2 regions of the Barnesiella sp. ET7 genome follow, and region 1 is predicted to be linked to the other one. Evidence: riboswitches for the same ligand, from Rfam matches in the RefSeq annotation. Region 1 holds a riboswitch; the other holds the start of a gene.
The links. A riboswitch is a leader RNA that binds a small molecule or an ion and turns the genes downstream of it on or off. The one in region 1 is predicted to bind cobalamin.
Positions count from the first base shown of each region.

Region 1 (3,769 bases):
GAATGAGCTGTTCGACCGAGTCGACATAGCCGTAGCCGAAGTATTCGTAGTTGGCATCGAGTCGGGCCCGGGCCTCGTTCATGGCTGTGGTGTCGTTGTTTTGCCGGGCCGTGTTGAAGTCGGCCAGAGCGGCGATGGCCAGGCGGCCGCGCTCCATCTTCTCCTGAGCCGAGAGAGCGATAATCTCCTCACCCTTGAGGTTCTTGTCGGGGTAACCGCCGTCGATGATGTCGTTGATACCCGGCACGAAACCGTCGACCTGGCGCGTAGCCAGTATTGAGAGCAGTTTGGGGATAGGTATGTCGAAAAGAAACTCCTTCTCGTTGTTGTTGAACTCCTTGGCCGGATTGAGAATACCGAAGGCGATAAGCTCCTGCCCCTCCTTGCCGTGGTAGACACCCTCCATGGCAGCCAGTTTCATGGGTTGCTTGTCGGCTACCTGATAGGCCGAACCGTCACCGGTGTAGGCTACGACGAGAGCCCCCACCAGACCTACCCAGGCCCCCACGCGGATGCTCTGTTTGGCCAGGAAGTTTTCGCGATTCTTAAGCAGATACCATGCACTCACGCCCACGACGAAGATGCCGCCCAGCACCCAGCCGGCCGATACGGCGTGGAAAAACTTGTTGACGGCTACCGGCGAGAGTACCAGCGCCCAGAAGTCGTCCATGACGTTGCGGGCAGTCTCGGGGTCGAACTTCATGCCCACGGGGTATTGCATCCACGAGTTGGCTACCAGAATCCACAGCGCCGAAATCGAGGCCCCTATGGCGGTGAGCCAGGTCGAAGCCAGGTGGAACCGTTTGCTCACTTTGTTCCAGCCGAAGAACATGACGGCGATGAAGGTCGCCTCCATGAAGAAGGCCATGATGCCCTCGATGGCGAGCGGCGCCCCGAAAATGTCGCCCACGAACCAGCTGTAATTGGACCAGTTGGTACCGAACTGGAACTCGAGAATGATACCGGTTGCCACCCCGATGGCGAAGTTGACGCCGAAGAGGGTCATCCAGTATTTGGTAATGGTTTTCCATCGTTCGTCGCCGGTACGGTAGTAGATGGTTTCCATGATACTGACGATTATGCCCAACCCCAGCGTGAGGGGGACAAACAGCCAGTGATAAATAGCGGTGAGTGCAAATTGTGCCCTCGACCAGTCTACGAGCGTGAAAAGATCGTTCATAACTCCTGTGATTGTTGTTGTTGAGAATTATTGGTATTGGTGAGATTTTCGATGACGGCATTGGCCCGCTCCTCGTCGGTATCGAACTCTTTTTGCAAAATGTTGGGGAAAAAGAAGAGCCGCAGGATAAAAAACATGATGAACAGTTTGATAAGAATGATTGCCCAAAGTGTTTTTCCCAAGGTCATCGATCGGAATCCTTCAAGGTAGAATCGCCATACGCGCACTACGAAATTGTCGTTTTTCAAGGTTTGGTTTTCTTCCATAAGTGTATTGTATGTAGATGAAGAAAATTTTCGCAATATTCGGTAAAATTTGTGATTGATACAAATTTATAACCGTTATTTTTTATTACGAATCAATACTTTTTTCACAAGTAACGATTGGGGTGCAGGTTTGGTTTGGAATAATTTCCAAGAAAAAATAGAACAGTATCAATAATTTGTGTTACCTTTGTCACGCATTGGTTTCGAAACCCCGTCCGGGGCGTAGAATGAAAAGGGAATCGGGTGAAAATCCCGAACAGTCCCGCTGCTGTAAGCTCCCGTAGAGGTGCCGAGAATACTTGAAAGCCACTGATTATGACGATTGGGAAGGCCTCGGTTACCGGAGTAAGTCAGAAGACCTGCCATGCTTTTAGTCATTAGCTTTCGGGGGGTAGAGCTTGTGAATCTGCGGAAGGGTGGCCTACACGCGTCCGTCTGTTTACACCGACTTGTATCGAAAGAACCCGCTCCGAGGCTGTTAAAAAATAGTCCGATGGAAAGACTTTGTCGTTGGGTATCGTTTGTGTGTGCGATTGGGGTACTGGCTGCTCTGCCCGTGCGGGTGTGGGCCGATGAGACTTCGTCGACCGACTCGATACAGACCCGGTCGCTGGGCGAGGTAATGGTCACGGCCAACCGGTATAGCGAGGTGATACCCTCACAGAAACTTGCAGGGAAGGAGTTACAGGCTCTCAACAGTTTTTCGGTGGCCGATGCCATACGTTACTTTTCGGGTATTCAGATTAAGGATTACGGTGGAGTGGGCGGTTTGAAGACCGTCAACATCCGCAGCATGGGTACCAACCACATGGGGGTATATTACAACGGTATCCAGTTGGGCAATGCTCAGAACGGCCAGGTGGACCTGGGGAAATTCTCGCTCGAGAACATCGAGGAGATTTCGCTCTACAACGGGCAGAAGAGCGAGATATTCCAGTCGGCCCGTGAGTTCGGCTCGGCCGGTTCCATCTACCTCACCACCCGTCGGCCCAAGTTCAAGCCGGGTGAGAAGTCGCACCTGAAGGCCTCGTTCAAAACGGGGTCGTTCGACTTGGTCAACCCCTCGGTGCTCTTCGAATACAAGCTCAGCGAGAGCGTGAGCATGACCTTCAACAGCGAGTGGACCAACTCGAGCGGTAAGTACAAATTCCGTTACAAGCGGGTTACCCCCTCGGGCGAGGTGGCCTACGACACCACGGCTACCCGGCAAAACGGCGACATCGATGCCGTGCGTTTCGAGGGCGGTCTGCAGGGCTATCTCTCCAACGGTTTTTGGAAAGCCTACGTCTACCATTACAGCTCCGAGCGGGGTATCCCCGGCGCCATCGTCAACAACGTGTGGCGCAACGGCGAGCGGTTGTGGGACCGCAACACCTTCGTGCAAGGCGTCTATCAGCAGGATATTACCCGCAAGTACAGCCTCAAGGTCAATGCCAAGTATGCGTTCGATTATACCCACTATGTGAACAACGACGACAAGCTGATGCGGGTCGACAACCAGTACAAGCAGCGCGAGGTCTACGTGTCATTGGCCAACAAGTATTCGATACTCCGCAACTGGGACGTGTCGGTGGCCTACGACATGCAGTGGAACGGCCTGTCGGAGTACCTCTCGGCCAGCCGCTACACCCACTGGATTTCGGCCGCTACCGCCTTCTCGCTGGCCGACCGGCTGAAGATGCAGGCCAGCGTGCTGGCTACGCTGGTCGACGAGACGGCCGAGGGGCAGACCAAGGCTCCCAACAAGAGCAAGGTGACACCCGCCGTCTTCCTCTCGTACCAGCCGCTCAAGCGATACAACTGGGTGCTGCGAGCCTTCTACAAGCAGATATACCGCATGCCCACCTTCAACGACCTCTATTACACCGATATGGGCAACTCGGCCCTGAAGCCCGAGAGTGCCACCCAGTACAACGTGGGCTTTACTTATGCCGTGGCACCCAAGACGGGATTCCTCTCGGGATTCCATACCGGTGTGGATGCCTATTACAATCTGGTGAAGGACAAGATTGTCGCCTATCCCAAGGGGCAGCAGTTCCGCTGGACCATGCTCAACCTGGGGAAGGTCGACATCCGGGGCGTCGACGTGCAGGCCACGGCCACCTTCCGGCTGCCGCTCGAAATCGGGCTGATGACCAAGGTGCAGTATACCTATCAGGAGGCCATCGACATCACCAACCCCAGCGACAACTACTACCGCGACCAGATACCCTATATCCCCTGGCACAGCGGCTCGGCCATTCTGGGGCTCACCTACAAGGATTGGGGCCTCAACTACAGCTTTGTCTACGTGGGCGAGCGGTACAACCAGCAGGAGAATATC
Region 1 is NZ_JANRHM010000006.1:111,086-114,854, reverse strand. Features, by position in the region: gene NW211_RS05325 (cytochrome ubiquinol oxidase subunit I) at 1-1,180, opposite strand, end outside; gene NW211_RS05320 (DUF4492 domain-containing protein) at 1,177-1,446, opposite strand; cobalamin riboswitch at 1,628-1,828, shown strand; gene NW211_RS05315 (TonB-dependent receptor) at 1,940-3,769, shown strand, end outside.

Region 2 (3,769 bases), on a different contig from region 1:
GGCGATGCAGACAATCAACAGCAGGGCGTTGATGAGTCGGGCGGTGCCGGCCAGCACATGACCTTCGATAATATCGATAATCCCGTTAATCAAGGGGACGCCCGGTATGAGGTAGAGCACGCTGGCACCGATAGCGATGTCGGGGGTGGTGCCCCAGTGCTGCCACATGGTAATCGAGGCGATGAGCGATGCGACAAATGCCGATATGGTGAATACGAAATAGTGGTTGAAGTGCAATATTTGTTTGATGCGGAATCCCACGAGCGTAGCCACAAATACGGCGGCTACCGCTATCCAGTCGCCGTTGAAGAGCCGGCAGAACGAAGCATTGGCAAAGCCCACCAGAATCCACACCGTCCACGGGTTCATGCGAGGTTTGCTCGTGATGGCGTGGAATTTCTCCCACAGCGTGTCGAGCGGGAGGTGGTTGTCGTAGGCTTCCCAGCTGAGGGCGCTCAATTCGGAGTTGAATTCAAAATTGATTGCCCCCGATTTCGCGGTACTCACCGTGCTGTATACGTGGGCGTTGTCCTTGCTTCGCAAGGTCATGCTGATGGTTTTGTGAAAGAGTGTCATGTGGGCTTCGAACCCAAACGACTCGGCTATACGGGCCGTGTTGCGCACAATACGCGAGGTATGTACGCCCGATGCCATCAAACAGGTCGCATATTCCGTGAGGAATTGCGATACCGATTTCAGTTCTTCGTGTACGTTGTTCACCTTATTGTAGTATTGACCAATGTTTCAGCGTGCAAAGATAGTGAAAGGCGAGAGCAGTGGCAAATGGAAAACGAAGTTTTCGACATTTGACAGAGCCGAGCCGCCTCCTTTCTTCTGGAAAGATAGTGAAAGGCGAATACAAAAAAGCCAAACTTGTTTGAGATTTTTTGTTAAGCCGCATCTATCTTCGTATAACAAAGACAGTGAAAGGCGAGAGCAGTGGCAAGTGGAAAACGAAGTTTTCGACATTTGACGGTGCCCGGGCCGCCCATTCTCTTCTTTCAAGATAGAGATTGGAAAGAGAGAACCGATAGCCGGTGCATGTTGACCGCATCGACTATCGGCTCACAGGTCGGGAGTAGTCGAGGCGAACGATTTATTCGCCCCAAACGCTCTTCGCAATATTTTTCATCGTTACGATTTTGCTCCACATCATCTGTTCCGAGACGATGCTGTTGCCCTCGTTGTCGCGGAAGTCGCCCTGGCTGCTCAGGTGGAGCGACTCGAGCGGGAGCAGACGAGCTGCATTCTCGATGTGCAGCGTGATGCTGCTGGTCGATATGGGTTGCAGGCTCGAGGTCGAAATCAATCCCAGAATCACCTCTTTGCCCTGGCAGTAGTTGAGCATGGAGAGGTCGATGTTCTCGTTTTCGCGGTCGCCGAAGTCGAGTGCAATGGCATCGGCCTGGGTCGAGAGCAGCAGCTCGGCCGTCTTCTCCTTGTCGCCCACGCGCCACCACTTCTCGTGGAACTGCAGCGAGATGCACATGTCGTCGGGTTTCTGAGCCAGACAAGCCTCGGTGAGTTTGGCCGAGGTAGCCACCAGCGAAAGCAGGTCGATGTGTGCGGCCTGGGCCACCTGCTCGAGGTCGCTGTTGCCGGCCAGGTTCCAGGCGTAGTCGCTCAGTTGCAGGAATCGGCACCCCATGTCGTAAAACTCGTTGATGACCGTCTGGTAAGTTTGGGCGATGTCGTGCACGAGCAAATCCATATCGGGGTAGTAGCGCCCGGTATTGTAGCGGTTCTCGGGGCGGAGCAGCTCGGCCAGCAGTGTAGCAGGCGAGGGGAGCAGCACCTTGGCATACATGTCGCCCCCGATGATACCCGTCAGGTAGGTGAAGCGCTGGGTCACCTTCGGCGTGGAGGGGTAGGCGTTGTCAAATCCGATTTTGCCCGAGATAACCGACTCCTTCACCTCTTCGGGTTGAGCCGGTTCCTGTTTCGTGATATTCTCCAAGTGGTGGAAAAAGTCGAGATAGTTGGTCGACTTGTAGTCGCCGTCGGTTACACACTTCAGCCCTATCTCTTTGCACTTCTCGACAATGCGATAAATCTCTTTATCTTCGATTTCGTGCAGCTTGGCCGAACTCCACACCCCGTCGTGATACAGTTTGCGGGCTTCGACGAGGGGCTCGGAGTATACGAAGCTCCCCGTTATATCTACACTAAAAGGAATTTTTCTTGCCATAATCTTTTCTTTTTTAGTTAAATACTGAATGGCGGAATAGAGTCGCCCACGCGACGCCTACTCCTATTGCTCAAGCAAAAAATCTCTTTTTTCCGAAAAATTTTCTTTCGACCGGCGGCTCGGTCCACGGAGCCGGCAACAGTTGTTTCTACGCAATCGGCAGGTCTTCTGACTTGTCTCCCTCTCAGACGCCTTCCCAATCGAGTCTGGATTAGTGGCATTGCAGTATTTGTCTGAAAACTCATACGAAACTCACAGCAGCGGGCCTGTTCGGGATTTGCACCCGATTCCCTTTTCATTGCCTCGGCCGAATCGGGCGGGGCAAACCGATTACGGGGGACAAAGTTATATCCTTTGTCCTAATTTTACAATGTTTTTCTAAAAAAATCTTACACAAAAGAGACTGTGTCTTTTGTATTCCGCTGAAGATTAGCTATTTATTCATATCCGAAAATCTCGGAAACGATTCGGGGAATATCGGTGTTGTCGATGGTTCCGCCAAACTTTTCGGCACCCGCTCCTATGGCATAGAGGGGCACATAGCCGGCCGTGTGCGAGCCGCAGGTCCAGGCGATGCGGGCTATCTCGTTGATGATTTGTTTGGCCGTTTCGGTCATCGGTTCGTTGGCCTCGTAGAGCGACTGTACCAATGTGTCCGAGGGGTTGAGCAAGGTCTCCTCGTATACCCGTTTGAGGCGGGCCTCCTGTTCGGCCGTAAGGGTGAGGTGCGACCAGAAGCCGAAGGCCTGCGACAGAGCCGTTTTCACCCTCTCCCACGAAACCGGTTCTCCAGCCCGTCGCCAGTCGGCAATCTGCCGGGTGAAGGTCGAGCCGCTCATCGTCTGGTACTGGAGCGCCTGCAGGTTGAGGGCATATTCGCCCGTGCCCAGTACCACACCACCCGTTTCGTGGTCGGCCGTAACAATGATAAGGGTTTCGTCGGGGTGAGCCCGGTAAAAGTCACAGGCAATCTGTACCGACTCCTCCAGGTCTTTCACCTCGCGCAGGTCGGTAGCCCCGTCGCGCGTGTGTCCCGCCCAATCGATCTGAGCCCCCTCGATCATCAGGAAGAAGCCCCGCTCGTTGCGCGACAGGAAATCCACGGCGCAGCGGGTGAGGTCGGCCAGCCGCATGTCGCCGGGCCGGCGGTCTATGGCATAGGTGATGCTTCGCTCGGGAAACAGCACCATCTTCCCGGCCTTCTGGGCCTTGCGTTGGTAATCGTCTACACTGGTAGCCAGCACATATCCCCGCTTGGGCAGCAGGTCGTAGAGCGACTCCCTGCCGGGGAGCGACGGTTGCTTGAATCGGTTGCCGGCGTAGAAGTCGAACCCCGTCGCCAGCAGGTCGAGCCCCACCTCGTAGCGGTTGTTGCGGTTCCCCTGGTGGGCATAGAAGGCCCCCGGCGTGGCATCGTCGATTTCGCTGCTGGTCACGATACCCACAGCTGCCCCCTGCTGTTGAGCCTTCACCGCTATGCTGTATACCGGTACACTGTCGGCATCGACCCCCACCATCTTGTTCCGGGTCTTCACTCCGCAAGCCAGAGCCGTGCCCGCCGCAGCCGAGTCGGTAATGTCG
Region 2 is NZ_JANRHM010000004.1:2,314-6,082, reverse strand. Features, by position in the region: gene NW211_RS03475 (threonine/serine exporter ThrE family protein) at 1-720, opposite strand, end outside; gene NW211_RS03470 (hypothetical protein) at 1,097-2,188, opposite strand; cobalamin riboswitch at 2,329-2,534, opposite strand; gene NW211_RS03465 (alkaline phosphatase) at 2,626-3,769, opposite strand, start outside.
Region 2: another riboswitch for cobalamin. It lies ahead of NW211_RS03470 (hypothetical protein); the one in region 1 lies ahead of NW211_RS05315 (TonB-dependent receptor).